Regions from separate parts of the Staphylococcus hsinchuensis genome, predicted to be linked through region 2. Evidence: riboswitches for the same ligand, from Rfam matches in the RefSeq annotation. Region 2 holds a riboswitch; the other holds the start of a gene.
The links. Region 2 has a riboswitch for FMN ahead of QQM35_RS08615 (ECF transporter S component). Riboswitches for the same ligand answer to the same signal wherever they lie in the genome.

Region 1: another riboswitch for FMN. It lies ahead of ribD (bifunctional diaminohydroxyphosphoribosylaminopyrimidine deaminase/5-amino-6-(5-phosphoribosylamino)uracil reductase RibD); the one in region 2 lies ahead of QQM35_RS08615 (ECF transporter S component).

The regions. Positions count from the first base shown of each region.
Region 1 is NZ_CP128355.1:2,011,953-2,028,821, reverse strand. It holds gene QQM35_RS10040 (NERD domain-containing protein) at 1-385, shown strand, start outside; gene QQM35_RS10035 (aldo/keto reductase) at 581-1,390, shown strand; gene QQM35_RS10030 (fluoride efflux transporter FluC) at 1,466-1,822, opposite strand; gene crcB (fluoride efflux transporter CrcB) at 1,819-2,184, opposite strand; gene QQM35_RS10020 (hypothetical protein) at 2,208-2,513, opposite strand; gene QQM35_RS10015 (transaldolase) at 2,750-3,463, shown strand; gene QQM35_RS10010 (hypothetical protein) at 3,737-4,177, shown strand; gene QQM35_RS10005 (competence protein ComK) at 4,178-4,600, opposite strand; gene QQM35_RS10000 (sigma-70 family RNA polymerase sigma factor) at 4,608-5,084, opposite strand; gene QQM35_RS09995 (hypothetical protein) at 5,301-5,525, shown strand; gene QQM35_RS09990 (glucosaminidase domain-containing protein) at 5,715-6,566, shown strand; gene QQM35_RS09985 (osmoprotectant ABC transporter substrate-binding protein) at 6,927-7,853, opposite strand; gene QQM35_RS09980 (FAD/NAD(P)-binding protein) at 8,026-9,495, shown strand; FMN riboswitch at 9,631-9,767, shown strand; gene ribD (bifunctional diaminohydroxyphosphoribosylaminopyrimidine deaminase/5-amino-6-(5-phosphoribosylamino)uracil reductase RibD) at 9,973-11,016, shown strand; gene ribE (riboflavin synthase) at 11,022-11,654, shown strand; gene ribB (3,4-dihydroxy-2-butanone-4-phosphate synthase) at 11,666-12,847, shown strand; gene ribH (6,7-dimethyl-8-ribityllumazine synthase) at 12,860-13,318, shown strand; gene QQM35_RS09955 (proline dehydrogenase family protein) at 13,608-14,609, opposite strand; gene QQM35_RS09950 (alpha/beta fold hydrolase) at 14,873-15,697, shown strand; gene QQM35_RS09945 (L-lactate dehydrogenase) at 16,013-16,869, shown strand, end outside.
Region 2 is NZ_CP128355.1:1,736,229-1,753,097, forward strand. It holds gene QQM35_RS08605 (helix-turn-helix domain-containing protein) at 1-553, opposite strand, end outside; gene QQM35_RS08610 (ferredoxin) at 662-910, shown strand; gene QQM35_RS08615 (ECF transporter S component) at 1,127-1,672, opposite strand; FMN riboswitch at 1,737-1,866, opposite strand; gene QQM35_RS08620 (ATP-binding protein) at 2,018-3,784, opposite strand; gene QQM35_RS08625 (response regulator transcription factor) at 3,768-4,493, opposite strand; gene QQM35_RS08630 (pseudouridine synthase) at 4,605-5,345, opposite strand; gene scpB (SMC-Scp complex subunit ScpB) at 5,338-5,886, opposite strand; gene QQM35_RS08640 (segregation and condensation protein A) at 5,873-6,604, opposite strand; gene QQM35_RS08645 (DUF309 domain-containing protein) at 6,697-7,212, shown strand; gene xerD (site-specific tyrosine recombinase XerD) at 7,311-8,198, opposite strand; gene QQM35_RS08655 (Fur family transcriptional regulator) at 8,358-8,804, opposite strand; gene QQM35_RS08660 (NUDIX hydrolase) at 8,911-9,453, opposite strand; gene QQM35_RS08665 (aldo/keto reductase) at 9,644-10,558, shown strand; gene QQM35_RS08670 (SDR family NAD(P)-dependent oxidoreductase) at 10,652-11,404, opposite strand; gene proC (pyrroline-5-carboxylate reductase) at 11,550-12,371, shown strand; gene rnz (ribonuclease Z) at 12,467-13,387, opposite strand; gene zwf (glucose-6-phosphate dehydrogenase) at 13,537-15,021, shown strand; gene QQM35_RS08690 (AraC family transcriptional regulator) at 15,244-16,098, shown strand; gene gndA (NADP-dependent phosphogluconate dehydrogenase) at 16,215-16,869, opposite strand, start outside.

The sequences.
Region 1 (16,869 bases), 280 kb from region 2:
AGAACAACCTACGATGGAACAAGTATTTGAAACGCTAGATCTTGATAAACAATCACCACAAACGTTAGTTTTAGATCAAAATGATGATAAACATTCGTTATCATTTGTGAACTATTCAAAATACTTAAGTGATTTAGAACATTTAGCAGGTGATTTACAAACAAAATTAAACTTGAAATTCACACCGACAACAATTCTTTACTTTAATCCGAAGAATGAAGGCGCGGTTACAATTTCAAACTATGCACAAAGTTCTAGTTCGAAAGTATTGGTTGGGCCTGAACAATTAGACGAATTCTTTAATAAATTCGTATTCCATGGTCGAATTCAATATAACGTTGAAGATTTACAACGTATTATGGATGAGATTGAAACATTCAATTAATATAACATTACATCAAACTGTCAATTAAGTTAACGACTTAGTTGGCAGTTTTTTTAGAGTTAATAAATTGAAAATAGAATGCTTTTTGCAAGATTATTTACTTTATTACTGAAGTTATTTTAATTATTATAGATTTTGTAATAGCGAATAGGAGGTCTTTAAATGTAAAGTGTTCAGTTTTACAATGGCAATGAAATGCCAATGGTTGGTTTAGGTACATTTCGTGTCGAAAATTCAGACGAATGTAAATTAGCAGTTAAACATGCAATTGAAAGTGGTTATAGACATATTGATACTGCAATGATCTATGAAAATGAAGTTAAAGTAGGGGAAGGAATAGCTGAAGCTTTAGAAACTACTGGTTTAAAACGAAGTGATTTATTTATTACTTCAAAACTGTGGCTCGCAGATTATGGACGCAATAATGTGGCAGATGCTTATAATAAATCTTTAGAACGTTTAGGTTTAGATTATTTAGACCTTTATTTAATGCATTGGCCAGGTACTGATGAAGCATTAATGATTGATACATGGCAAGGAATGGAAGACTTATATAAGCAAGACAAAGTGAAAAATATCGGTGTGAGTAACTTTAATGTAGAACACTTTGAAGCACTGTTAGCACAAGTATCTATCAAACCAGTTATTAACCAAGTTGAGTTTCATCCTTATTTAACGCAAGAACCTTTAAGACGCTATATGGAAGTTCAAAATATCCATGTAGAATCATGGTCCCCATTAATGAATGCACAAATATTAGATGATGAAACAGTTCAAGCGATAGCTACAGAAATTGGAAAGTCGCCTGCACAAGTCATTATTAGATGGAATATAGAACACGGTGTAGTCGTAATTCCTAAATCTGTAACACCAAGTCGTATTGAAGAAAATTTAGATGTGTTTAATTTTGAATTAAGCGAGGAGCAAGTATCTAAGTTAGATCAAATAAACGAAGATAAACGTATCGGGCCAGATCCAAGCGAATTTACTGGTAAAGATAAGTAATATTAAGCGTGTACATATAATGCTTACTAAAAAACGTGAGACAAATAATTGTCTCACGTTTTTCTATGCATTTGATTAAATGAGATAATAACCACAAATACAAGCGATAAATGCACCGACATATTGTATTGTTGAATAGATGAAGAACAAGCCATATTGTTTGTTAGGTGTTAAGAATTTAACTAATTCTGAAGAAAGCGTTGAGAATGTTGTGAAACCGCCAAGTACACCAACTACGAAAAAAGGGTGTATCCACGTATTGTGAATTGTTAAAGCCATTACCATTCCAATTATGAAACTACCCAATATATTGACAAGGCTTGTCGCAATAGGTATCTGACTATTAAAATATCGTTGACATAGATGCGTGATCGTACCTCTGATAACAGCACCAATGCCACCGCCACACATAAGAAGTAGGATTTTTATCATGCTAACCTACCTCCTAACTTCATACCTGCAAAGCAAGCAAGTAAACCGACAACATAACTAACGCATGCATAAACGATTAGCCATATAATTATACCTTGTTGTAATAGTTGTACAAGTTCAAATTGAAAGGTTGAAAATGTAGTCAATGTACCTAACAATCCTACTGAGAGCCCTTGTTGTAAGTTTGGTTTATTCACTAATAGACGAAACGTATAGACACCTACAATACCTAAAATAAAAGAGCCAAGTATATTCGCTATAAAGTTTCCAAGAGGGAACATCATTGAAAAATTCAGAAAGGAGACAATATATCTCAGTAGTGCACCTATAGCACCACCCAAAAAAATATATAAATATTTCATGCCTGGACCTCCGTTTTCAATATTTAAAATAGCACATCGAATGTAGATAATGAACTTAATATGTGTAGGATGATAACAATAAGTAAAATGAACGGTAGGAACTTACTTGCTTTTCTAATCCAGTCTTCTTTGTCTCTTGTATGTTTAATAGATTTATCTGCAAAAATAACAGAAATTATTAATATAATCGCATTAATTATACTACATACAATGATTAATTTTATAATCGAATGAAAATGTATATTCAGTAATGGATTTTTAGTATTAAAATAAAAGCTAATTAGTATAAATAATAATGTTAAATAAAAATAAAGTTTTGATCGTGCCATAATAACCTCCTCTAACAAGCCATTTAATTATAATACCATATTTTAAATTGAAGTGAACGTAATTTATTTAATGACTCAGTTAATCATTTGTTTAAAGACAAGTTATGAGCTACGTAAATGTCACCTTAAGCAAAAAATTAGAATAAACTAAATGATGGTGGTATAAAGGGTGTAAGAGTTTTAAGAACTGTAATAATAAACGAGTATCGTTTAATCTTTTTTTGGAGGCGTATGTTATGTCAAATTTAAATGTACAAGTATTTGCGGATGGTGCAGATATCGAGGAAATGAAAGCTGACTATGTTAATAAACAAGTGGATGGTTTTACGACAAATCCTAGTTTAATGGCTAAAGCAGGCGTTAAAGACTATAAAGCTTTTGCTGAAGAAGCGGTACGAGAAATTCCAGACGCTTCTATTTCATTTGAAGTTTTTGCAGATGATTTAGAAACGATGGAAAAAGAAGCAGAAATTTTAAAACAATATGGCGATAATGTATTTGTTAAAATTCCTATTGTAAATACTAAAGGTGAGTCTACTCTTCCATTAATTAAAAAGCTATCAGCAGATAACGTAAGATTAAATGTGACAGCTGTATATACGATGGATCAAGTTAAAGCAATCACAGAAGCAGTTACAGAAGGTGTACCAACTTATGTTTCTGTATTTGCTGGCCGCATTGCAGATACTGGTGTTGACCCACTACCTTTAATGAAAGAAGCTGTAGAAGTAACTCATAGTAAAAAAGGCGTACAATTACTATGGGCTAGTTGTCGTGAAGTACTTAATGTCATTCAAGCTGACGAAATTGGTGCTGATATCATTACTTGTCCACCAGATGTAGTAAAGAAAGTAAATAACAATATTGGTCGCGATGTAAATGAATTATCAGTAGATACGGTAAAAGGATTTGCAAAGGATATCCAAAGTTCAGGGTTATCTATACTTTAATTCAAAAGATTATTGTAAATGTAGTTTAAATAGTGTCTTGGTTACACGAAAGTGTAGATATTTAAGACTATGCGTTAAGTTATATAAATTAAGAATGCCAGTAAATGAATTTAAAAACTCATTTACTGGCTTTTTATTGTATTTATAAGCAAGTACTTTATTAATGTTGTAATCAAAAATAAATATAAATAGGTAGGTAAATAAAGAATTCTTTGTCTGATATAATATGATTAAATAGTTGGATTTCGCTATTTTTAGAAAGGTGTTTGAAATATGAAATTAAATGTTTTTAAAGAAAAGGTTCGAAAACAATTATGGTTTCTTAATAGAAATGAACGACAACAATTAGATGATGTACTTTCTACAATTAATGATCAAGATAATGAAATAGTAAACAAACCTATTGCGTTCTCTAACCAGTTTTTGCGTAAATATATATTCAAAAGACAAAAGATGACACCTACACAGTTATTTTTATTATTGATATTAATACTCATAACATACATTGTATTAATTGGCCTATTTTTATTTGGCTTTTTATTAAGCTTAGCAGTGGTTCAATCATTAATGAGCTCTGGTGGTAACGTATCGATGATTATTGTAGCGTTGTCATTTATAGGTTCCATACTTCTCATTGTTCTAAGTTTATACTTTATTAAACAAGTTACTGCATATTTTACTAAAAAGTTGTTAGCTTATAAGTTTAATAAATAATTAAGTTAAAAGGTGAGAAAGTGTTAGGCTTTCTTGCCATTTTTTATAAACGAGCGTATAGGGGACATCTAAAATAATATATGTTGTATTTTCAAAAAATATATAAGTTTGATTGCCTTTTGAAGTTATACCTGTAATTGCTGCGGCATTAATATAATATTGTAGAGGGGCACGTTGCGTTTTAACAGGAAATAAAATAATGTCTTTTGATACGACTAAAGGGACTAACTTACGAATTTTTAATAACTGTTTAGCTTTTTTACATTGAAGATCGAATGATAATTGATATGTTTCAAGAAAATATTTGAGTGTGCGTGTAATCGTTGTAGGATAGGTAAATTGATGTGTCGTAAACTGACATAACGTCAATGGTTCGTAACTCAGTACAGTCTTGAAATATAAGATTTTTGTTAATTGAGACATATAAAAATCACCTTTTCATTTCAAAATAGTTATTTATAAATTTCTGGCGTACGCGTTTTTGATAATTTTTAAGAGTAGAGGTCGAACAATTAAGTTGATGTGCCATTTCCTGTTGTGTAAAGCCTGCAAGCTTTAACTCTAGCCATTGTTGTTCTTGGTTAGTGAGAATAGTGCGGAATTGCTCGAGTGATAGGGTAAATTCAGAATCATCATAACTAAGTAAATCATTAGTGTGATCTTCTAAGTTTAGGTTGGTGAGCGATGCACCTTGTTGACGAAATAAATCGATGAGATAGTATTTGAGGCGTATAAATAGATGGTTTTTAATTGAGGATGATTTACTGCAATTATAATCAAGAAATAGTTGCCACATCTTGATTAATAATTGCTGGTAATATTCATCATATTGATATTTAACTTGATATTGCTTCAACACACAGTGAATAATATATTGGTGCTTATCGTGAAATTGCTCAAAAGTCATAGTAGCTCCAATGTTGTACATACACGAGAATTTCCGGATAATCAAAGCTTAATGGGATTTTTATAAATTTTCATTTGCTAAATCTACTAAAAGGGTGTTAAATAGTAGGCGTAGAACTAAAAATTTGCACTTTTAAGTAATTAACACGTTTTTTAAATTAAGATATAACACTTTATTGATATTTTGTTATCTTTTTAATATTTTTAGGAGGTACATATGGATTACGCACTTTTAAACTTGGAACATTTTTTCGCAAAACATAATGATTTAGACGTTATAAAAGACAAATCTGATTTTGTAATGATAAATAATGTAACGAAAGAAATGAAATATCGCGAAGGTGAAGTAGAGGGAGCGGTCGATTTAAACCGTTATTATTATAAAAATAGATCACAAGCCGTTAGTTTTATTATAATGGAGTACGATAAAAGTCAAGAGTAATGAAATTAAACTTTCATTACTTTTTTTATGAATATGTAACAACCAAGGTATTAAATTGTACGTTCGTTTATTTAGTGTTAGAATTTGGTACCAGATAGAAAAAAGGAAAGTTAACTTATAAGAAAGTCATATAAATTTTAAGTTAACGTCAATCATTTTATATTTAATTATTCCTCATGAGGTGTGAAAATGACGAAACAGAAAAAACGCTCGCTTTTAACAATTGGTGGATTGTTAATTGTTTTGGGCATAACTGTAGTCATTGTTTTCTCAATGATTTCAGATCAAATATTCTTTAAGCACGTTAAAGAACAAGAAAAAGTAGAAAATTTGAATGTGTCTTTACATAAAGCTGCTAACAAACAAATTGATAACCACACGAGTCAACAAACTTCAGATAAAAAGAAAGAGAATTGGAGAGACGCTTCATCAACTGAGATTAAATCGGCTATGAACAGTGAAGCTCTCATTGATGATGATACACAAAAATATCAATTTTTAGAGTTAGATAAATATCAAGGCATCGATGACAATAGAATTAAGCGTATGCTTTTAGACAATCCGACATTACTTAAACATTCAGATGATTTCATTCAAGCTGCAAAGCGTCATCATGTAAATGAAGTTTATTTAATATCTCATGCATTACTTGAAACAGGTTCAGCTAAGAGTGAACTTTCAAGTGGTGTTAAAATAGATGGAAAAAAATACTATAATTTCTTTGGAGTTGGTGCATTAGATGAAGACCCAGTGAAAACGGGTGGCGAATATGCTAAGAAACATGGTTGGGATACGCCTGAGAAAGCCATTGACGGCGGGGCGCAATTTATCCACAAACATTTCTTATCACACAAAGATCAAAATACGCTATATAGTATGAGATGGAATCCTAAAAATCCTGGTGAACATCAATACGCTACGGATATTAAATGGGCAAAAAGTAATGCGAAGATTATGGCTGATTTCTATGACAACATGAAGACAGAAGGTAAATATTACAAATACTTCGTATACAAAGACGATGCTAAACATAAAAAGTAAATATATTAATTAAAAGAGCAGAAAAGGCGACACTTGAAATTGTTGTTGTTTCTGCTCTTTTATATTAAAGAAAATGTGTGCAAGTTTCTTGAAAAATTAAAATGTAGTAATTGAAAAAGAGTCTGAGACAAAAATAGATGTCTCAGACTCTTAGTTTTTATTGCAAACTGAATCATTAAGTGATTCAGTACTTATTCAATTAATAAGCTTTATTTTTTCCACTAAAGATAAACATCAATAATATTAATGTTGCAATCAGTTTTAGAACGAATTTCATAATACTCACTTCCTTAAAAATAGAGTAACACTACAGTGCTTTATACGTACATCAATGTACGATACATATTTAGACTGAGAATATTATTTGTTATCGAAATAATGATGTTTCTTTAAGAATTCTTCAGCGATAATTGCAGGTTCTTTGCCTTCGCCATCAGCTTGATAATTTAATTTTTGCATTTGTTTTGTATCGATTGTACCTTTTAATTTCTCAATCGATTGTTTAATTTCTGGATGTTTTTTAAGTAATTTATTTGGCGCGACTGCACTCGCATCGTACGGCGGGAAGAAATTTTTATCGTCTTTTAATACGACTAAATCATATGCTGCAATTCTACCATCAGTGGTATAACCTAATGCAACGTCTAATTTTTTATTTTTGAGGGCATCATACACTAATCCGATTTGCATAGGTTTTAAATTGCTAAAACCAAATCCGTAATGTTTTTTAAATGGACCATAACCGTCGCCACCGCGTTTAATCCAAGTGGTATCTGTACCAACTTTAACTTTGTCCTTTATTTTTTTTAAGTCGGAAACTGTATGCAGATTATATTTTTTAGCAGTTTCTTTCGTTACTACAAAGGCAAACGTATTTTCAAAACCGTAAGAATCAAAAAATGTTTGATCGAATTTCTTGTTAAATTGTTTTTGGGTGATTTCGGTTGCTTTTTTGGAATCAGAAATGGGTTTATGCTTGAGCACACCTGTTAAATCTGTTCCAGTGTAGCGTGTACTGTTAATATCGGCGTCACCTTTTAATAGTGCATTATGTTGGATCGTAGCTGAGCCTAAATTGTTAATAATTGAGCCTTCAATTTTATGGTGGGTATCGTGTTCAATTTGCTCTTTAATTAAATATGCCATAATTTGAGATTCACTCGTAGCTAAAGCTGAAATTTTCACTTGTTTTTTAGCATTGCCTCCGCCTAATCCTGGTAAATCACATGAAGCTAGCACCAAAGTACTTAAAATAATAACTAAAGTTAAATATTTATATTTTCGCATGATTTTGCCCCTTAATTAGTTTAATAATTAATTCTTATAATGTATAAATGTTAACATAGTTTTTAGAATTTTATAACTTAGTACTCATTTTAAGCAAAGTTACGTAATTTTGTTTATTATTATGTTAAATTGGTATACTGAAATGTACAGAAATTGAGATAGGATGTGTATTATGAGAATAGCCATTATAGGAACGGGGACCGCTGGAGTCAGCATTCTCAGAGAGTTAGTTAAAAATAAAAATTTTTCAAAAATGCACATTGATGCGTATGATAGTACGAAAAATATAGGACAGGGCATTCCATTTCAAAATGATAGTGAGCAATTATTAATCAATTTGCCTGCCGAACAAATGTCGTTAAATTTAGACAATAAAAGAGAGTTTTTCAATTGGTATGAACACCAGTCGACATTTAAATATAAGCATCCTGAATATTTACCGAGATTTCTCTTTGGTCATTACATGAAGAGTTTTATACAAAAGTACAATGAACAATTTGAGAATATCCACTTGATCGAACAACAAGTTCAAGAAGTATTTATAGAAGCAGGTATAGGGCAAACAAACGTTATATATAATGTCTGCACCTCTGAAGAAATAGGTAAATGTAAAAAATACGATGTTGTATTCTTAACTATTGGGACAATGTCATACCATGATCCATATCAATTGAAAGGAAAGAAAGGGTATATACATACACCATATCCAACTTATAATACACTAGACGAAGTTGACGAAACAGAACGCATTGCAGTAGTAGGTACAGGTTTAGCTAGTTTAGATGTTATAAGATACGTCGTGTCGCATCATCCTAACTTACCTATAACGATGACAAGTAGGAAGGGACAATTGCCAAGTGTGCGTGGGGAAATGCCTGAAGTTCACTTTGAACATTTAACTCCTGTGCAATTAAACCAATTGAAAAAGGAACATTTCGGCAATGCGCCATTAGAAAAAGTCATAAAGTTATTTTTAAAAGATTGTGCACGTTATGACTTACCAATTAAACAGTTAATAGAACGTAGAGTAGGCAATCCTATCGATGACTTAACATATGATTTAAATCATCCAATCGAATTAGGTAAATTACAAAGCTTACTAGAAAATGCTAAAGAAAATTTAAATTGGATTTGGAATAGTCTGAGTCGTAAAGACCAAAAGCGTTTTTTATCTGAATATAGTTGGGTGCTTAAAGATAATAGTAATCCTATGCCTCCAGAAACAGCTCGATTACTCGTAGATTATATTCAATCAGGTCAAATTGAAATTAAATCAGGACTAGAAAACATTGAATATGATGACAAACAATTTCACTTTGAATTTAAAGATCAACAAGAGACGAAACAACAATTTGATGTCGTTATTAATGCTACGGGTTCTAAGACACAACTCGCAGATTTGGATGAAGATGATCAACTCATTATAAATATGGAAAATAGACAAGTGATACAAGCACATCCACTAGGTGGAATTCAAATATTAGCTGAAACAAATCAAGTCATTAGTCCGAGATATGGTACTTTAGATAACATGTATGCGATAGGTCAATTAACAAATGGAATCAATCAATCTCGTAATGGTGTAACAATGATTGTTAAACAAGCAGTGAATGTAGTAAAGCATTTGACAAAAAATAATTAAATAAATATATTAATTAACAGAGGTTCAATGCCGATATAATCACTAAGAATTGTTTTTTAATTAAAAATGTAGTACGATATTATCGTAACTTGAGGAAAGGTTACTTGACTCAAACATCATTTCACAATTTCATATGAATTCTTTCGGGGCAGGGTGAAATTCCCAACCGGCAGTAAACTAAAGCCTGCGACCTGCGTTTGCATTAGTGCGAATGTGGCTGATCTAGTGAGAATCTAGAGCCGACAGTAAAGTCTGGATGGTAGAAAGAATGAAGTATAGCAAACTGTTATTAACACAGTGTTTCTTAAAGATGCACTTTTTTAATAAACGAGTATTTTATATGAGGGACGAGTATGTATTTATTTCATGATTTTTTCATCGGATATACGTACATCTTCAAACTAGTATAAATGTTATACCGATTTTACCTACACCTGAAATTTTATATTTTAGGTGTATTTTTTTAGAGGTGATAAAGTGAGTCATTATTTAAATTATGCAATTCAATTAGCTAAAATGGTTGACGGTCAAACTGGGGTAAATCCACCCGTTGGCTCTGTTGTAGTAAATGCAGGACGTATCGTAGGCATTGGTGCGCATTTAAGACAAGGTGATAAACATGCTGAGGTACAAGCGTTGGATATGGCTCAAGATCAAGCAAGAGGCGGAACGATTTATATCTCGTTAGAACCATGTACACATTACGGTTCTACACCTCCTTGTGTAAATAAAATAATTGAACATGGGCTGAAGAAAGTCATCTACGCTGTTAAAGATACAACGTTAGAATCTGAAGGTGACGCAATATTACAAAATGCTGGTATTGAAGTTGAATATCGACCTATAGAAGAAGCGGAAGCTTTATATCACGACTTCTTTATTTCGAAACAACAGGGTTTGCCTGAAGTAACAGTCAAAGTTTCTTGTAGTTTAGATGGCAAACAAGCAACGGACGAAGCTCAAAGCAAATGGATTACAAATCCACAGGTCAAACAAGATGTCTTTGCGTTGCGTCATAATCACGATGCAGTATTGACCGGTCGTGGCACACTAGATGCTGATAACCCACAATATACGACACGTATTGAAAATGGTAAAAATCCACTAAGAGTGGTGTTATCTAAATCAGGCCAAATAAATTTTGATTTAGACATTTTTAAAGAACCGCCACAACCAATTTGGATTTATACAGAAAATAAACAACTAGAAAGTCCACATAGTCAAATCAATATCAAATATTTAACTCAATGTTCTATTGAAAATATATTAAAAGATTTATATCAACAAGGTATAGGTCGCGTGCTTGTAGAATCAGGACCGACAGTGACTTCTGAATTTCTCCAATCAGATTTTATCAATGAACTTATTATATATTATGCCCCGAAAATCATTGGTGGTTCAGGAAAGTATCAATTTTTCCAAACTACTGAAGTGACAGATTTAGCAAATGTATCACAATTCGAAATTGTAAATACACGTATGCTTGAGCAAAATATTAAATTAGAATTGCGAAAGAAGTGAATTAAATGTTTACCGGTATCGTTGAAGAATTAGGAACGATTAATAAAATTACGAATCAAAATTCGGTCGTTAATTTAACCATAAATTGTGAAACTATTTTATCAGGTATGCATATCGGAGACTCAATTAACGTCAACGGTGCATGTTTAACAGTAACCGAATTTAACCATCAATCATTTTCAGTTCAAGTCATTAAAGGAACTGAAAATAAAACTTATCTTAATAAATTGAGACAAGGTGATGAAGTCAATTTAGAAAGAGCGATGAGTGGCAATGGACGTTTTGGCGGACATTTCGTTCTTGGACACGTCGATGCGGTGGCGAAAGTTACGCGTATTCAAGATTCTGCAAATTCAAAAATTGTCACAATCAAACCACCCCAATCGTCATTAAAACAAATGGTGCAACAAGGTTCGATTACTGTAGATGGTGTAAGTTTAACTATTTTTCAATTAAAAGATACTGAATTTGATATTCATCTTATCCCGGAAACGCGTCGTGCTACGATTTTAAATCAAAAGCGTGTAGGAGATTCGGTGCACATTGAAACAGATATGCTTTTCAAATACGTTGAAAAATTAATGACGAATAAAGATTCAGGACTTACAGCTGAAAAGTTAAGCATGTTTGGATTTTAGGAGGCATATGTATGCAATTAGATAGTATAGACAAAGCGTTAGAAGCTTTAAAACAAGGAGAAAGTATCATTGTAGTAGATGATGAAGATAGAGAAAATGAAGGTGATTTAGTCGCAGTCACAGAATGGATGAAAGACGACACTGTGAATTTTATGGCGACGCATGGTAAAGGTTTAATCTGTTCACCTATAAGTAAAGACATTGCTAATCAGTTAGAATTAGAACCAATGGTAAGACAAAATACAGATGCTTATGGCACGCAATTTACAGTCAGTGTCGACCATGTCAATACGACGACAGGTATAAGTGCACCTGAAAGAACAATGACAGCGAAAGCATTGATTAATGAGCACGCAACTGCTAAAGATTTCAATAAACCAGGACATCTTTTCCCGTTGATTGCTCAAGATGAAGGTGTTCTTGTGCGTCGAGGACATACAGAAGCTTCTGTTGATTTAGCAAAAATGACAAATGCAAAGCCAGCAGCACTCATTTGTGAAATAATGAATGATGATGGCACAATGGCTAAAGGCGATGAATTACAATCGTTTAAAGAAGAACATCAACTTGTCATGATTTCAATAGAAGATTTAGTTAAATATCGTAAATCTTCACCCTCCAACTTAGAAGCGAAAGCCAAAGTTAAATTGCCTACACAATATGGTCAATTCGATATGTATGGCTTTACTACTGGTGATAAAAAAGAAGAAATTGTAGCTATTGTGAGTGGTGACATTAAAAAAACTGAAAACGTACGTATACATTCGTCATGTTTAACAGGTGATATATTCCACAGTCAACGCTGTGATTGTGGTGAGCAACTTGATGCCTCTATAAAATATATTCAACAACATGGCGGCATGATTTTATATCTACCTCAAGAAGGTAGAGGTATAGGTTTAATCAATAAACTCAAAGCCTATGAACTGATTGAACAAGGATATGATACTGTAACTGCTAATGTTGCATTAGGTTTTGATGAAGATTTACGTGATTATAGAGATGCAGCTGAAATATTGAACTATTTCGGTATTGAAAATGTGAATTTAATAAGCAATAATCCTAAAAAGTTTGAAAGCTTAGAAACATATGGTATTAATATAGCACAACGTATAGAACTTGTTGTTCCAACAAATAAATACAATCAAGATTATATGGATACTAAAAAAGTTAAAATGGGACATTTATTATAGGAGGAAAACATTATGAATTTTGAAGGTAAATTAATAGGATCAGATTTAAAAGTAGCGGTAGTAGTAAGTAGATTTAACGACTTTATTACAAATCGTTTATTAGATGGAGCGAAAGATACACTTATTCGCCATGAAGTACCATCAGAAAATATTGACGTTGCATACGTACCAGGAGCATTTGAAATTCCGTTAGTAGCTAGAAAGCTTGCACAAAAAGGTGAATATGATGCAGTTATTACATTAGGTTGTGTCATTCGCGGAGCTACTTCACATTATGACTATGTATGTAATGAAGTTGCGAAAGGTGTTTCTAAAGCAAATGATGTAACTGATACACCAGTCATTTTTGGTATCTTAACTACTGAAAACATTGAACAAGCAGTTGAACGTGCAGGTACAAAAGCAGGCAATAAAGGTGCCGAAGCAGCAGTAAGTGCAATCGAAATGGCTAACTTATTAAAAGAAATTTAAACTATTCAGTTTTAATTAGAATAAAAATGATGTAAATCTGATTTGTTCTATATTCAGATAAAATAAAAACGATGATTTCTATCATATTAAAATAGAAATCATCGTTTTTTAGTTATTTTATCTTACTTTGAATTTTGGAATAACGGTTAAATTTTTATCGTGTAATAAATATATATGACGATCATAAGAGGGGATAAAGGTCTCCATTACATCATGACGTTAATCAATATAATATGCCCATCAAAAGGTTTTAATTAAAATCCTTTGATGGGCATCATTTTGACTTATTTTACTTTCTTAAAGCTTTTACTAAGTATGTTGAAGCTACTCCGACTGTTGTCACACCAGATGCTACAATTCCAATACGTTTAAGTGATTGTGGTTTTGTAAGTTCTTTAAACATAAGGTTTAAGTTTTGTGGTCTTTCAGCAAGTCTACGCATAAAGTAGCTGAACCAATCATCACCAAATGGTACATAAATACAGAAGTTGTAACCTTCATTTTTGATTTCTTCTGCTAATTCAGAACGGAAACCGTACAACATTTGGAATTCATATCTGTCTTTCTCGATATTATTATCTTTAATGAATTGTTTGATTTGTGTGATAATTTTGTCGTCATGTGTAGCAATTGACGTTACATTTTTGGCTGTTAATAATCTTTTTTCGATTAAGCGTATGTAATTTTCATCAATTTCTTCTTTCGTTTGATAAGCTATGTTTTCTGCTTCTTTATAAGCCCCTTTAACCATTCGTAAACGAAGTTCAGGATATTTCTCAATTAAAGCATCAGCTTTATATAAATATGCTTGAATCACTGTACCAACGTTTTTAAATTCGCCTTTTAATCGGTCGAGTACTTGTGTGATGTCAAATAGGCTATCGTATTTCTCAGTATCAATGTTGATATGCATATTATTAAATTCGTTTGCTTTTAATAAAATCTCTCGTAGGTTTTGGTAGGCAAGTTCAAGGTCAAATTCAGAACCAAGTTGGCTTAATTTAATTGACATATGACCATCAAGATTGTGATTATACATCGCATACATAACTTCGAGAATTTGGTCTTTAGCTTTAATTGCTTCTCCTGTAGTCAAAACAAATTCGCCTAGGCAATCAACAGTAACAGTTATCCCCTTATTGTTTAAACGTTCTGTAGTCTCTATCAAAGACTCAATCGTGTTACCTGCAACAACTTTCTTTGCTCCTAGTAAAGGACCAATTTCCTTAGCTGTTTCATTTAAAATTGTACTATTCGATAAACCTATGAAAAAATCTTTCACAATTGGCATATAAAATTCCTCCCATTCCTGCTACTACTCTATATTATCATATAGTGTAGCATGAATCTAAATGTAATGAAATCGTTCTCATAAAAATATATTACGTAATTTTTTACAAAATACACAATAACACTCTTTTCACAATAATAACAATATTTTTTAAATTCAGAACAAATTAGATTAAAAATTACCATGCTTTAAATGGAAATCGGTTGATATGATTTGATACAATAAAGACATTGAAAAATTTACAAAAAGGGGACCAAAGGATTATGTGGAAATGGGAAACTGAAAAAGAAGCCAAAGGTGTTGTGGTTATTGCACATAACATGCTTGAACATACAGGTCGATATGCGTATGTGATCACAATGCTACGTCGAAATGGCTACCACGTTATCATGGGTGATTTACCAGGACAAGGGCAAACACCACGTTCAGATAAAGGATTAATTAGAGATTTCGATGAATATCATGAACATTTTTTAGAGTGGATTAAAATTGCGAACGAATATAAAATCCCAACATACGTCTTAGGTGTAGGTTTAGGTGGCTTAATTATACTTAACTTATTAGAAAAAGTTGATGTTCCCATCGAAGGAGTTGTGTTAATTTCTCCTCTCTTAGAATTTAAAAAAGGTTATAAAACGAGAAAAGATAAAATTATCGCTAATGCAGGCAAAATGACAAAAAACAAACGCTTTAAAGTAGGCGTTTCAATCGATGAACTCACACGTAACGAAGAAGTGTTAGAAGAAACTTATGAAGATGAATTAATGTTACAGAAAGCTACATATCATTGGTATAAACAATTAACCGAAACAATGCGAGATACCGTATCACATTTAACAGATATTAATCCGATTCCGTTATTACTCATGTACGGAACGGAAGATAAAATTGCGGATACTGAAGTAATGAAATTAGTTAAAGATAAAGTAGATACAGATGAGCTTTACTTTAAAGTATGGAAAGGTTTATATCACGAAGTACATAACGAACCTGAACGTGATGATGTCATGAGATACGTACTTGCATTTTTAAATAACAGTGCAAGTCATAATGGTTTTATTATCGATGATGAAAATCAACCAAATTAATATATCAAAGCACATATATAGCAAACCAACTACCGAAATAAGGTAGTTGGTTTTTTTATATTACGAAAAAACCATTTTCAATTGACAATACTATTGATTAATTTCATTGATGAACGAATATCGCGTTATATATTCAAAAGCAAAAGGGTTCCTCGCAACTCAATAGCGTTAAATTACATTCGTAAAAAATAATCATAAAAATTCACGTGAAAATACTATAAATAATATTGCGAAAACTTAAATGATTTGGTATATTTTAATTGTGAAATAAATCACAATATCATATTGAGTGAACCAGATAAGGAGCGTAATATTATGAGTAAAATTAATGGTAATAAAGTCGTACTGATTGGTGATGGGGCAGTTGGGTCTAGTTATGCGTTCGCGCTCGTAGCACAAGGCGTTGCGGATGAACTTGTCATTATTGATTTGGCAGAAGATAAAGTTAAAGGAGATGTTATGGATCTTAACCACGGTGCACCTTATGGGGAATCACCGATTGTTGTTAAGGCAGGCAGTTATCCAGATTGTTCGGATGCCGACATTGTAGTAATAACTGCGGGTGCAGCACAAAAGCCAGGTGAAACTAGATTAGATCTTATAGAAAAAAACACGAAGATATTTAAATCAATCGTAACAGAAGTGATGGAATCAGATTTTGATGGAATCTTCTTAGTTGCTACCAATCCTGTCGATATTTTAACTTATGTTACTCAAAAGGTTTCTGGTTTACCTAAATCCCGTGTCATTGGTTCAGGTACAATTTTAGATACCGCACGGTTCAAATATGAATTATCTCAAGAATTTGGCGTTTCACCAACGAGTGTACATGGACAAATTATTGGAGAACATGGTGATTCGGAATTGGCGGTTTGGTCTCAAACGAACATTGCGGGTCAACCATTATATGATTTATTGAAGAACAATCCAGAAAGACAACATAGAATAGAGGAAATATTTGTTAATACACGAGATGCAGCTTATGAAATCATACAAGCTAAAGGTGCGACATATTATGGGATAGCAATGGGTTTATTACACATCACAAAAGCGATTTTGAAAAATCAAAACGTGGTTCTTACTGTTTCTAGTTATTTAGATGGCGAATATGGAAATGAAGACATTTATATTGGGGTGCCTACTTTAGTGAATAGACAAGGTGCTGTTAAAGT
Region 2 (16,869 bases):
CAAATAACTCTATTTGAGAAACACCTTCAATAAGGCTTACTTGTTGTCGCGTATACATACTTTCTTCAAAGCCTTGTAAGTAGTAATGTAGATAAGTAAATCCGTTTTTATCCTTAATAGAATAAAATAAGTTCTCAATTTCTTGCTGGCATGCAACAATATTTTCTGAAGTTTTCAGTTTTTGGTAAACCGCTTTGACTTTACTATGTATTGAACGTTGTTGAGTAATCGGCGTGAACTGATAGACATCATGTTGCGTATTAGATATTGTTTGGATTAATAATTGCATGGCTTTAAAGGTATTATTCATGCTGTCATATGTATAACGAGGATGTGTCATTATCGTAGAAGTTGATTGTGGTGGTTGTTTGATACATCGTTCAAATGACGGATATTTTAACTGTGGTAGGCTATGATATAATGATAATAAGCTTTGACTACAAGCATCAAAGAAAGTTTGATGAGATTTTTTACCAATGAGTATATTATAGATACTCTTTGTTGATTTATAATGATGTGCATGATGATATGCATGGTGGATAATGTGATTCATTCATATTCCCTCATTTTGTAAATCAATAACATTTGAAAAAATATATTTCAGTGATTACAATAGTAATTGTTATTATTGTAGCATTTTTATCTAAAGGAGGCGAAGTAATTGGCTAAATATACAATTGTAGATATGGATACATGTATTGCATGTGGCGCATGCGGTGCAGCTGCTCCTGATATATATGACTATGATGATGAAGGTATTGCATATGTTATATTAGACGACAACCAAGGTACTGCTGAAGTACCAGAAGAATTATACGAAGACATGGAAGATGCTTTAGAAGGTTGTCCGACTGATTCAATCAAAATCGAAGAAGAACCATTCGATGGCGATGCATTAAAATTTGAATAAATTTATTTCGATAAAATGATGAATTGTCATTGCGTGGAGTTATTTATCTAACCGATACAAATTCATCTTAAGATATAGAACATTCAATTCAATATAAATATGTAACATTATGTAGTAGTCATAAACCTACTGATAATGATGTAATAAACCCTCAGATATTTTTTATCTGAGGGTTTTATTATATTCAAAATCAATTTGAATAGTTTATATTAAAAATTATCTAGGGAGTAAGTTTTTCAATCGACGATAAAGTAGCATAAATAAGATTGAAACTACAATTCCTTTAATAATATTAAAAGGAATAATACCGGAAACGATAATGATTTTTAAATTTTCTACCACGTTCGTTAAATTCATTATCGTGCCATACAATGGCAATAGTACAAAGTAATTGAGGATACTTAATACGATTGTCATGACTATCGTAGCTATACTTAATCCAATTATTAGAGATGTATTATTGTTTTTATTTTTAGTAAAATAATATGCTGTCAATAAGAAACTTGTAGCTGCTAAGAAGTTAGCTAAAGGTCCTACTGGATCTGACATATTAACGAAAAAGTTCAATAAGTTTTTAATAAATTCTACTGTAATTCCGGCAAATGGGCCCATTGTAAATGTAGCCAATAATGCTGGAACATCACTCACATCTAAAGTGAGATATGGTGGTAAAAATGGAATTGGTACTTTGATAAACATGAGTAAGAAACTAATAGCACTCAACATGCTTATCGTAATCAATCTTTTGGTTTGTTGTTGCAATTTCAATGTTCTCCTTCCATTCATCTTACTTAAGAATAGGAGGATTGGTGTAACAACACAAAACCTCCATCTTCTCCCATCCAGACTATACTGTCGGCTCTAGAGTTTCACTAGATCAGCCACATTTTTACAAATGCAGGTCGCAGGCTTTATTTACTGCTGGTTGGGATTTGCACCCTACCCCGAAGATGAAATCGTTAAATTTAGTAAAAATATCTTACCTTAAATTTTGATTTAATACAATCAAATTGTTTATGAGTTTAAGGTTATTCGCATTTTTAAATTCTATAGAAAAATATAAATTTAAAAATTACTAACTAGATGTTAGATGAACGTGATGAATGCTTAATGAGTTAACTCATGTTTTGGTGGCTTAGGTAATTTAATAATAAATGTTGTACCTTCCCCAAGCTCACTTTGAACATCTATTGTGCCTTCATGTTCATCAATAATCATACGACAAATAAATAAACCTAAACCAGTTCCTTGCTTACCTCTCTTTCTAGAGGCATCTACTTTGTAGAAGCGATCAAAAACTTGTTGTAAATGTTCTGGCGCAATACCTGTACCAGTATCAGAAATATATAAAATATCTACCGTTTTAGATGCTTCAACTTCAATTGAAAGTGTGTCATTTGGTTCGGTATATCTCGTTGCATTATCAATTAAGTTCGTCAATACTTGTTCAATTCGATCTGCATCATAATACCAAGTTTGATTATGCGTATTTGGATTTAAATGCATCGTCAACTTTAAATCGCTTGCTTGTTGTTCATATTTTCGTTGCATTTTATCTAATAATGGTTGGATTGGTTGTGCCACTTTTTCAACAGTTAAACCTTCAGCATCCATACGCGCAACATTCAATAATTCGTTTACTAGTCTATTTAGGCGTTTCGTTTCGTCCAATACAATAGTTAAAGAATCATGAATTTCATCGGGTTCGGTTACAACCCCATCAACAATTGATTCAGTATAACCTTGTAACAATGAAATTGGCGTTCTTAACTCATGTGAAACGTTAGCGATAAAGTCTTTTTTCATTTGATCGATATTATGCTCATTCGTCATATCACGAATAATAGCTACGATACCACTTCGACCGTCTGGTTGAATTTGCGCAATGTAACTAGTGATAATGACAAAGTAACGTGTATTGATTTCGTATTCTTCAAATTGTGTATGTTTACTTTCGAATGTTTTTTCACGTTGCTTATATAATTTATCTTTCGCATATTCATCTAACAATTGTAGCGTGTCTTGTGCTACTTTGTTTGATAGTATAATTTCGTCACTTTCATTGAAGCCTACAACGCCTTCAACCATTGAATTAATAATACTTTCTCGAATATTTTTTGAAGATGATAATGCGTCGATGTGTTGTTGGATTTCTGTACTCATCGTATTAAATGTGCGTGCGAGTTCACCAATTTCATCACGAGAATTAACTGGTACGACTTGTGTGTAATCACCTTTCGAAACTTTCATTGCTTGAGATTTTAAACTACGTAAAGGTTTGGTGATTCGCGAAGTTAAGAAGAAAGCAAATACTGTAGTAATTGCTAAGAAAATTACAGCAATCGCTAATATGATAACCGTAATTAAATTACTCGTATCTTCTGTTGTTTTTAAATCTTGGTAGATAAAAACGCCACCGTTTTCTTTTTTGTGTGAGCTAAGGTTTTTTGTGGGGTAACCAATCAGTACATAACTTCTTTTTTTACCATTTATATCTAAAGTGACATGATTGGATATTTTTTGTTGTTTATCAAATACGAACTCATATTGTTTATTTTTTTTAATTTCTTCCAACATCTTTTTCTTGGTAGAATTATCGTGAGGTGTTTTCATATCTTTATCGTTCATGATAATAAGACCGACAGGCCCTTCGATAAGCTTACGGCTATGAGAAATTGCTGTTTCTTTATCTTTTGAATGCTCTAATAAGTGACTAATTCTTTTCGCATCTTTCGTCAAAGTATCTTCAGTTTCTTGCGTATAATAAGATTGAATGAAAGTTATAAGCGCGGCACTGAGTAAAATTAAAACTGTCGTTACTATAAGAATTATAGTTAACCACAGTTTAATTACTACATTATTCAAGCGATTCATCATCTGATTTAACCTCAAATTTATAACCGACGCCCCAAACGGTCTGTATCATTGAAGCAGCGTCTTCTGACACGCGATTTAATTTTTCTCTTAATCTTTTAACATGAGTATCTACAGTACGCAAGTCTCCGTAGAACTCATAGTGCCAAACTTCTTTCAATAATTGTTCTCGATCAAATACTTTGTTTGGTGTCTTAGCTAAATAAATGAGTAGTTCGTATTCTTTAGGTGTTAAATTGACTTGCTTTTCATCAGCTAAAACGCGATGCGCATCATTATCAATCGTCAAGTGTTCAAATTCAATTAAATCTCTTGCGTGTGGTTCACTTTGTTCAGTATGCCCCACTTGTGTACGACGTAAAAGTGCTTTAACACGTAGCACTACTTCACGAGGTGAAAATGGCTTAACGATATAATCATCTGCCCCTGATTCAAATCCTTCAACACGATTCGTTTCTTCACCTTTAGCAGTTAGCATAATTATTGGAGTGTCTTTATGCTCTCTGAGTTTGGAAGCAACCATGATACCATCCATTTCTGGTAACATAAGGTCTAATAAAATGCATGCGTAATCATTTTCCATCGCTTTTTTATAAGCTTCGTTTCCGTCTCTTGCTTCGTCTATTTCAAAAGATTCTCGTTCTAAATATAATTTCATTAATCTGCGGATTCGATCTTCATCATCGACGATTAATATTAAATTTGACATAACTTATGCCCTCCCACAGTGCTAACTTTCTATTTCTACTTAATTATATCATAGGTTATTTCAAAAAAGTGGTTTCTATAGAAAGTTTGTGAATTTTTTCTCAATATTTCTCTACTTATTTCCATGCTCTGCAAGTTGACGCATAATCTTTACTTCATGTGGTGTTAAAACTCTTCCATCACCGGCGTTTAAACCTTTTAAATTTAAAGGTCCAAATTCAATACGCTGCAATTTTGATACTTGGTAGCCAAAGTGTTCAAACATACGACGCACTTGTCTATTTCTTCCTTCAGAAATTGTGATTTCAACCAGCGTCGTATTTTTTTCTTTGTCTTGACTTTTAATTTTTACTGCTGCTGGTTGTGTCATTCCGTCCTCTAATTGAATGCCACGTTCTAGCGATTTCACTTCTTCACGCATTAAATAACCTTTCAGCTTTGCAACATATTTTTTTTGAATTTTGTAACGTGGGTGCGTCATTAAATTTGTGAAATCTCCATCATTAGTAAGTAGCAATAATCCAGAAGTGTCATAATCTAAACGACCCACTGGATAAATACGTGTTTCGAGTTGTTTAAAGTAATCTGTGACTACTGTTCTACCTTTGTCATCTGAGACACTTGTTATAACTTGTGACGGTTTATAAAATAAAATATAAATTTTATCTTCTTGTTCAATTTTCACGCCTTCAACTTCAACAGTGTCTGATGGACGTACTTTGGTACCTAATTCTGTTACTGTTTGCCCGTTCACTTTAACTTTTCCTTCTGCTATTAAAGTTTCTGCTTTACGGCGTGAAGTATAGCCACTATTTGCAATACGTTTTTGTAATCTTTCTTGTTCTTTATTCATCATTTTCTCCTTTTTGATTTACTAAGTTACTAAAGAAATCTTCAATTTCTGCTTCATCTTCTTCAGTTGTAGGGAGCTCTTCTAGTTTTTCAATTCCAAATATATTTAAGAATAATTCTGTAGTATAAAGTTGCTGACTTCTGGAGTCAGTTTCATTTTTAGCCTCTACCATACCTCTTGCGATCAAAGTTTTTACAGCGCCATCAGAATTAATGCCTCTAATCATTTCTACATCACTTCTTGAAACAGGCTGGTTGTAAGCAATTATTGATAAAGTTTCCATCGCAGCTTGTGATAATTTCATTTTGGCTTTTTGTTGAACGAGAAGTTCAATATAACTTGAAGCTTCCTTTTTCGTCGTTAATACATAAGTATTTCCGAAATGTTGTATACATAGACCTGGAGATGTAAAATCTTCAACCAATTCAGTTAGTATTTGTTGGTCTATTTCTAGTATATCTAATATTTGGGTTTCATCTAAACCTTCGTCACCTGCAGTGTATAATAAAGCTTCTAATTTACCTGTGTCATTCAATGCCATAGTTAACTCCTCTAACGATATTGATGTCTTCAAAACTCTTCACTTGTTCTATATTTACGATGCCTGATTTTGACATTTCTAAAATAGCTAGAAAGTGTGTGACTACAAATTCAATGGGTTCTGTAAAGTTAAACAAACTGAAAAAATTAAAGGAAGCTTCTTCTTTCAATCTTGTATGAACCTGTGATGTTGCTTGTTGAATCGTAAATGTTTCTTTGTGTATTTCTACTGTTTTAGGCTTATTAAATTCAACTCTATTTTTAACTTTTTGATAAGCGATGATAAGTTCAGTCAAATCAATAGTTTGATTTTCATCCCATTGTTCGGTCGTTTCAATAGCAGATAAGTCTGTTGGATGTTTTGAATAGTAGTGTTCGCGTTCTAAGCGATGTTCATGTAATATTTCTGTATATTCCTTATAATTTTGATATTCAATTAGCCTTTCGACCAAATCTTCACGAGGGTCATCCTCAAGGTCTTCGGCTTCAGCCATTTGAGGTAGAAGCATTTTACTTTTAATCATCAATAATTCAGATGCCATGACCAAATATTCACTAGCTATGTTTATTTCTAGATGATTCATTTCGTGTATATATTGCATATATTGCGCTGTCAAAGATTTCATAGGTATATCATAAATATCAATTTCGTACTTTTGTATAAGATGCAATAATAAATCTAAAGGTCCATTAAAGGCATCTAATTTGACTTCATACATTTTATCAACCTCAAATTACTAGTTATGTGCGTTTTTCACTAAAATATTATAGCATGTTTATAGTAAACATTTAAATTTGGAGCGGTTTAACAATGGAACAAGCATTAATAGAATTTTATTATCAATTTCATATCAATCAACATTACTTTCTATGTCACGATATATTAGAAGAAGCGTGGAAAGCGCAACCTCGATATAGTAAAGAAGATGATGTGGTGAGTTTAATCTTATTTTCAACTGCTTGTTATCATTATCGAAGAGGTAATACAGTTGGCGCAAAAAGATCGGCACAAAAAGCATTGAGCATCATCAACCTATTTGATAAAGAAGTACATTTAGGATTAAAGTTAGAGGAATATCGGAGCGAGATTCAGCAACTTATATTTAATATCGAGCGTAAACAACCATTCGAACCCGTGCATTTGCCTCTAACAGAAGATATGGTTTGTTTAATTATAAAACATTATCCTGATTTTACATTTAATGTGGAACCGGCTGTTGATAGTTATATTATAAACCACCATTTAGAGCGTGATAGAACTGAAGTACATCGTGCGCGTCATTACGCCTTGATGGAAAGACAACAAAACCGCCAAAATAATAAATGACGGCTTAGATAAACAGTAATATTTGCATGAATGATGAGGTTCAACTGAAAATCTAAACAATAAAACACAGACTCGTTATTTACTGGACGAATCTGTGTTTAAGCACGTGGATGGTAAGCATTATACATTTTTCGTATTTGTGATTTTGATACATGTGTGTACAATTGTGTTGTAGAAATATCAGAATGGCCTAACATTTCTTGAACGGCACGTAAATCTGCGCCATTTTCTAATAAGTGAGTTGCAAAGGAATGTCTTAATGTATGTGGTGTAAGTGGTTTATAAATTTGTGCTTTGATACCGTTTTGTTTAATCATTTTCCACAAAGCTTGTCTTGATAAGGGTTTCCCATGCATATTTAAAAATAATGTATCGGTTACTGTTTTTTTCAACAACTGTGGTCTCACTGTTTCCATATAAGTTTCAAGATAATCTATCACTGTTTCACCTAATGGAACAATTCGTTCTTTGTTTCCCTTACCAAAGACCTTAACAAATCCCATAATAATATTGACATCCTCAACTTTTATTTGGATGAGTTCTGACACCCTCATACCTGTGGCATAGAGTAGTTCTAACATCGTTCGATCTCGGTAGCCATTATTTTTAGATAAATCTGGAGCTTCTAACAATGCGAGTACTTCGTCTACTTCTAATACGTCTGGTAACTTTTTATCATATTTAGGCGTTTCAATCAGAACAGTAGGATCTTTCGCAGCATATTTCTCTCTAAGTGCAAATTGATGAAAACTACGTATCGTCGAAATAAAACGTGCAAGTGATTTTGCTGAGATACCTTGGTCTTGCAAGTAACCTAAACTCTGCTGAATCGTTTGTCGATCAACAAAATCGATATGGCTAATATTTTGTTCTTCTAGAAAAGACTGATACTTTTTTAAATCTCTTTTATATGCACCGATTGTATTTGCGCTCAATCCCTTTTCCAATTGGATAAATTTCAAATATTCTTCTATAATAACATTCACGTTATCGCCTCACCTTTACCAATTAGAGCAATTCTCAATTTGGATTATACTTCAAATCTATTGCATAGATGATAAGGTTGGACGTTAATTAACCACGTGATTACCACACTGAGTAGTCATGAGTAATTTGAGTCTCTATCCTATCCTTATTCATCGTATTTACTTTCCTTTAGATTGACAATCTGAACAAACACCATGAAATGTTAAACGGTGATCAGTTATACGAAAGTTGAAATCATGTTCGACCTTTTCTTCAACTTTAGGTAACAAGTCTTCTTCAATTTCTTCAACTTTACCGCATTCCATACAAACGAGATGGTGGTGAAAATGCTTCGCACCTTCTTTTCTTAAATCAAAACGAGAGACGCCATCACCGAAATTAATCTTGTCGACTACCTTTAGTTCTGCAAGTAATTCAAGTGTACGGTATACAGTCGCTAAGCCAATTTCAGGCGCTTTATCTTTTACTTTCAAATATACATCCTCAGCACTTAAATGATCTTTTTCGTTTTCAATTAAGACTCTTAATGTCGCCTCTCTTTGTGGAGTTAATTTATAAGATGACTGCTGTAATTGTTGCTTCACGCGATTTAAACGTTCTTCCACGGAAGCTTCACCCCTCTACTAATAATTATAATCATTTTAATTTGTCGAATGATTTATAACTATAAATTACCAGTAATTGATAAGATTATCAAGTACAGGCCTATTTTTATTTAAAATGATTATAATTAAGCAATAAATGTTGAATAGCTATGATGGTTTTAGCATCTTCCACTTCATTGTCATCTAATAATTGTTTTAATTCTTCAAGTGAATATGTTACTAAGTTGATAAATTCGTCTTCATCTAAATGCATTTCACCTGTTTTTAAATCTTTCGCTAAATAAATCGTTACTTTTTCATTTGAATATCCAGGAGACCCATACATTTCCGCAATGAGTTCTAAGTTCTCTGCAATATACCCCGTTTCTTCTTCTAACTCTCTTTTTGCTGCTGCTTCTCGTTCCTCGCCTTTTTCTAATTTACCGGCAGGTATTTCTAACAACGGTTTCTCAGCTGGCTTACGGAATTGTTTTACAAATATAACCTCAGATTCAGGAGTTATCGCACAAACTGCAACTGCCCCATTATGAAATATTAATTCTCGTTTTGATTCTTTGCCATCTGGTAGAGCTACATCATGTACTTCTAAATCTATAATACTTCCTTGATAGATAGGTGTACGTTTTAAAGTTTTTTCGAAGAGTTCCATTGTCATCACGTTCCTTTTATTTATTTAATGTTATTGTTAAAATTAATATGTTGTCGCTTTATGGAGGCAGATTATATAATCAAATTATGTATTTATATAATGTTTTCTTGGCGAAATAAACAGGTACAATAAAATGGTAAACAAATTTAAATAATCTTTATGATTTTAGTGTATCGAAAGGAGAAAAGACATGCAAAAGAATGTTTTGAAAAGTGGTATTGAAATTTCAGAGGTTGGTCTTGGTTGCATGAGCCTAGGTACAGATAAAAAACAGGCTGAACCAATAATTGAAAGAGCAATCGATCATGGCATCACTTATTTTGATACAGCTGATATTTATGATAAAGGTGTAAATGAAGAAATCGTCGGAGATGTTTTAAAAAAATATCAAAATAGAGACGATATCGTTATAGGAACTAAAGTTGGTAATCATTTACAAGATGATGGTTCTACATTTTGGGATCCATCTAAAGCCCATATTAAAGATTCAGTTAAAGAGTCTTTACGTAAATTGCATTTAGATCATATAGATTTATATCAACTACACGGTGGTACTATTGACGATCCAATGGATGAAACAATTAGTGCCTTCGATGAATTAAAACAAGAAGGTACCATCCGTGCTTACGGAATCTCATCTATTCGCCCAAATGTAATCAATTATTACTTAGAACATAGTGATATAGAAACGTTAATGTCCCAATTTAATTTAATTGATAATCGCCCAGAATCATTATTAGAAGACGTAGCGGCTAAAAATGTAAAACTACTTGCACGAGGACCTGTATTTAAAGGTTTATTAACATCAAAAAGTAATGATGCACTAGATTCAAAATTTGCTGACGGTATTTTTGATTATAATTATCAAGAACTAGGAGAAACAATTGCATCAGTTAAAGAAATTGAGAATAATTTAACTGCTTTAACGTTTAACTATCTAGCTTCTCAAGATGCATTAGGAGCAATCATTGTAGGTGCAAGCTCTGTAGAACAATTAGATGAAAATATTAAAAACTACGAATTCTCTAAAAAACTCAACCGTGAAAAAGTAAAAGCAGCACGTGCACGCGTTAAAAATTTAGAATATACACAACACTTAAAATAAATTAAAAAAGAGAGTCTGAGACAAAAAAATGTCTCAGACTCTTTTTCAATTAATGGGACTACAAAATCTCTAACAGAAAATTCGATTTCGGTCCTACTCCCTTTTTTTATTGTTGAATAAGAAAGTAAAATTATTTTCGAAAAATCGTGGCGCAATATTATATACCTTTAACATGATATGCATCCATTTAGGTTCATTTATCTCTTTTTTATGATGAATCATTGCTTGAATTATTTTAATTGCTAAATCATCTGCATCGAGCATCATATGTTGATATTTTTTAGCATAATTTAAAGTGGGGTCTGCTTTTTCATGAAAAGGTGTAGCGATTGGACCCGTATTTACTGTTAATACGTGATAGTCTTGGTGTTCTATGCGTAATGCATTTAATATTTGGTTAAATGCTGATTTACTTGCGCCATAATGTGCTGCATGCGCTTGTGTTAAAAATGCAGATTGACTTCCTATACCTACAATAGTCGGATGTTGAGATAAACAAGGTCTTAAAGTTGAAAGTAATAAATTAAAATGTATTGCATTTAATGTATAAGTCTCAATCATTTCTTCTTCACTGTGTTCTTCAATAGATTTAAAGTATCCTACACCTGAACTATAAATAATGCCATCAATTTTATGATTAGAAAAATGTGTTTTTAAATCAACAATATTTTGTTTTAATTGTAAATCACATTTGATGACTGTGACTTGATTACTACTTATTTGTCTTAATTTGTTAGGATTTCTCGCTAATACTGTAACGTGTGCCCCTTTTCCGATTAATTGCTTTAAAATAGCATACCCTAAACCACTCGTACCACCAGTTAGTACATAATGCTTCCCTATCATTGTGCACACCCCTTTCTATATTAAATAGTTAGATATATTATATATGATAGTAAACACGATTGTCATTGTCCCTTTTAAAGACTAGCCAAGTTTTTATACTATGTTAATATAGAATCATAAAACTTTGAGGGAGCGTGTTTAAGTCATGAAATTAGTATTCTATGGTGCAGGTAATATGGCACACGCCATTTTTTCTGGCATAGTGAAATCAGAAATGGTAGACCCAAAAGATATTTATTTAACTAACCGTTCAAATGAAGAGGCACTTAAATCATATGTTGATGAATTAGGGGTTAATTATAGCTATGATGATCAAGAACTATTAAAGGACGCCGATTATATATTTTTAGGGACAAAACCATATGATTTCGACTTACTTGCTGAACGTATCAGACCTTATATTCAAAGCGATAATAAGTTCATTTCTATAATGGCAGGTCTACCTATACTTTATATTAGAGAACAACTTCAATCAGATAATCCAATTGCTCGAATTATGCCAAACACAAATGCTCACGTAGGACATTCAGTCACTGGTATTAGTTATTCTAATAATTTCGGACCTAAATCAAAAGGTGAAGTTGATGAACTCATTAATGCATTTGGTTCAACTGTTGAAGTATCCGAAGATAACTTACACCAAGTTACAGCAATTACAGGTAGTGGACCTGCATTTTTATATCATGTATTTGAGCAGTATGTTACTGCTGGAACACGATTAGGTTTGGAAAAATCACAAGTCGAAGAATCTATTCGTAATTTAATTATAGGGACAAGTAAAATGATTGAGCGTTCAGATCTCGGCATGGATCAGTTACGTAAAAATATTACTTCTAAAGGTGGCACGACACAAGCGGGATTAGATACACTATCTAAATATGATTTAGAAAGTATTTTCGAAGATTGTTTAAAATCTGCAGTAGATAGAAGTGTTGAACTATCAAATCAAGATGATGAAAGTAAGTAAGTTTTCACATTGAAATGTTAATAAACAATAGCCAACCCAATTGAAATTAAGTTTTTGGGTTGGCTTTTATTTTTCTGTTAATTTTTAATAGTTTTTTAAAATTGATATGAATCGAAGTCTTTTACGAAAGCAAATGGTGGTGTTTCTGGTCTGGATTTAATCTCACTTTCTATTTCTTCAACTTCTTCTAAAGTGTATCGATTACTTAAATGTGTAATCAAACTATAGTCAACATTTGCTTCGTCAATTAAATCAAATACATGATTAATGTGACTGTGATGATATCTTTTAGCTAAAGTCATATCACCCTCTATATATGTACTTTCGTGCACCATTACTGTTGCATCTTGAGCGATAGATTTTTCATTAATACAAGGCATTGTATCTCCAAAAATAGCTATCACAGGTCCTTTTTTTGCATCACCTTTAAACTGATTTGAGTCGTAAATTAAACCATTATATTCAAATGTTTCGTTGTTTTTAACTTCTTGATATTTCGGACCTGGTTGAAGACCTATCGCTTTAAGTGCTTCTACATCAATTTTACCTGAAGTGTAAGGTACTTCTACGCGATATCCAAAGGATGGTATACCATGATGTAAAATTTGCGCTGTAACACTAAAACCGTTATGTTGATATGATAAATGATCTTCTATTTCTATGTAAGTAATCGGATAGTTTAATTTAGATTCAGATAATGATAAATTAGTTTCGATATAGGATTTAATCCCTTTAGGACCTATAATTGTAAGTGGTTTACCTTCTCCACCTTGGAATGAACGGCTAGTTAGCACTCCCGGTAACCCAAATATATGATCACCATGCATATGCGTTATAAATATATGGTCTACTTTACCTAGCTTTATTGAATGATGTAAAATCTGATGTTGTGTACCTTCTCCGACATCAAACAACCATATACTGTTCGCGTAAGGTTCTAAATTTAATGCTATGGCTTGCGTATTTCTTTCTTTAGTTGGTAGACCCGCACTTGTACCAAAAAACGTTATCTCCATGCATATGCCTCCTCTTCTCCACATATTTTATCATATACAAACATCAAAAATATATCGAATTTTAAAGCTTTTAAGCAAAATTATATGAACCATTATTAATATTGTTCTATAATGAGAACAGATTTATAAAAAGAATTGAGGTTTTGATCTTGAATACTAGAAATAAGGATATACCATGCCTAATTACGATATTTGGCGCTACAGGTGACTTAAGTCACAGAAAGTTATTCCCATCATTATTTCATCTTTATCAGCAAGAAAATTTAAATGAACATATTGCTATCATTGGAATTGGTCGTAGAGATTTAACCAATGATGATTTCCGTAATCAAGTGAAATCATCAATTCAAGAACATGTTAAAGATACAAAACACCTTGATAAATTCATTACGCATATCTTTTACCATAAACTAGACGTAACAAATAAAGCTAACTATGAATCACTTTTAGAAGTAAGTGAACGTTTAGATCAACAGTTCCAATTACAAGGTAATCGATTATTTTACCTCGCAATGGCGCCTAAATTCTTCGGAGTTATATCTGATTGTTTAAAATCTGCCGAATTAACAAATACAAAAGGTTTCAAACGTTTAGTGATTGAAAAACCGTTTGGCAGTGATTTAGAATCTGCCAAAGTATTGAATGATCAGTTACGTAAATCATTTTCTGAAGAAGAAATTTACCGAATTGACCATTATTTAGGTAAAGATATGGTTCAAAATATTGAAGTGTTACGTTTTGCTAATGCAATGTTTGAACCATTATGGAACAATAAATATATTTCCAACATTCAAGTCACTTCTTCAGAGAAATTAGGTGTAGAAGAACGTGGCGGTTATTATGATTCTAATGGCGCATTAAAAGACATGGTACAAAATCACATGTTACAAATGGTTGCGTTATTAGCGATGGAGCCTCCTATTAGTTTGAACAGTGAAGATATTCGAGCTGAAAAAGTAAAAGCCTTAAAGTCATTAAGAATGTTTGAAAATGATAAAGTGAGACACAATTTCGTACGTGGTCAATATGATGCAAGCGAAATAGAAGGACAACCGGTTCAAGGTTATAGGGACGAAGATAGGGTTGATAACCAATCTAACACCCCCACTTTCGTAGCCGGTAAATTGACGATTGATAACTTTAGATGGGCTGGTGTTCCTTTCTATATCCGTACAGGTAAACGGATGACAAGTAAAACAATCCAAGTCGTTGTAGAATTTAAAGAAGTCCCAATGAATTTATATTATGAAACTGACAAAAAGTTAGATTCTAATTTACTCGTTATCAATATTCAACCAAACGAAGGCGTATCATTACATTTGAATGCGAAACGTAATATTCAAGGAATAGATACAGAACCAGTACAATTATCTTATGCTATGAGCGCTCAAGATAAAATGAATACGGTAGATGCTTACGAAAACTTATTATTTGACTGTCTGAATGGTGATGCGACAAACTTCACACATTGGGAAGAATTAAAATCAACTTGGAAATTTGTTGATGCGATTCAAGAAGAATGGGATCAACATGAACCAGAATTTCCAAATTATAAAGCTGGTACAAATGGACCATTAGAAAGTGATTTATTATTAAGCAAAGATGGTTATCATTGGTGGGACGGCATAAATTAAATTAGTTTGAATCGGCAACACATGTGTAAAATTACATATGTGTTGTCGCTTTTTTATTAATGTCGTTTTGTGGTATCATTTATATTATTAAATGAGATAAATGACGATTTTATTAATAAATCTGATTAAAGAAGACAATTCGAACTTTAAAAATGTAATTTAGCATAATATGAATACAACAAATGAATTTACAAGTTTTTGGATTAATTAGGAGTGAAAGTATTGGACGTTATCAAACAAATACAACAGGCAATTGTGTATATTGAAGATCATTTGCCAGACCGAGTTCAATTACAAGAACTCAGTGATTACGTTAACCTTTCACCTTTTCACCTTGATCAATCATTTAAAATGATTGTCGGACAATCACCGAGCGAATATGCACATGCACGTCGAATGACCTTGGCTGCAAATGATTTAATTCATGGTTCAAGTCGGTTAATCGATATTGCAAAGAAATATAAATATAAAGATGCCAATGCGTTTGCCAATGATTTTAGTGACTTTCATGGGGTTTCACCTATTCAAGTGAATACTAAGCGTGATCAATTAAATATGAAATCAAGGTTGTATATTAAATTATCAGTTACAGAGCAATCCCCTTATCCTTATCGCTTAGAACAAAATGAAGGTATATCGCTAGTCGGATATTCAAAGTATCTCGATGCTAGCGAGTTAGAAGATCCATTTAAAGTACCAGATTTATTAGAAGATTTACAATTTGACGGCATTATTGATGATATAAAACGCTACAACGATATAAGTCCTCATGAATTATTTGTCGTTAATTGTCCTTTGGATGAAGGTATGGAAATATTTGTTGGTGTACCAAGTGAACGTTATCCTGACCACTTAGAGAGTAGGTTTTTACCAGAAAGGCAATATGCAAAATTCAATCTACAAGGTGAACTTGATTACGTAGTCAACGAAGCATGGTATTATATCGAAACAACACTTCAAATGACATTGCCATATGAACGTAACAGTCTTTATATCGAAGTATATCCGTTAGATTTTTCTTTTGAGGATAGTTTCAATAAAGTGCAATTATGGATGCCAGTAAATAAGAAAAATTAATACGTTTTTTGTTAGAAAAAAAAGCCCTACAAAATGGTTTTCATTTTACCTTTTGTAGGGCTTTATTTTATTGGCTAATGTTTACGCTATTTTGAATTTGTACTGAATAAATGTATTTATTCTTCAATCCATTGTGTATGGAACACGCCTTCACGATCTTTACGTTGATAAGTATGTGCACCAAAATAGTCTCGCTGTGCTTGAATTAAGTTTGCTGGTAGGTTTGCTGAACGATAGTTATCATAATAATTGATACTAGCTGAGAAACCTGGTGTTGGTATACCGTTGCGTACTCCAGTAGCCACAACGTCTCGTAGTGCATCTTGATAATTAGAAACGATATCGTGGAAATATGGATCTAACATAAGATTTTGTAATTCATTGTCATTATCATAGGCTTCTTTAATTTTTTGTAAGAACTGAGCACGAATTATACAACCAGCTCTCCAAATCATTGCAAGTTCACCTAATTTTAAATCCCATTCATTGTTGTCACTAGCTTCTTTCATCTGTGCAAAACCTTGTGCATATGAACAGATTTTACTCATATATAGCGCTTTTCTTATTTTCTCTAAAAATTCATCTTTGTTACCATCAAATTTAATTTCTGGTCCATTTAAATGTTTTGAAGCTTTTACACGTTCTTCTTTAATTGAAGAGATAAAACGAGCAAAAACTGACTCCGTAATAATTGTTAGTGGAATACCTAATTCTAAGGCGTTGATAGACGTCCATTTACCTGTACCCTTTTGACCAGCAGTATCCAAGATC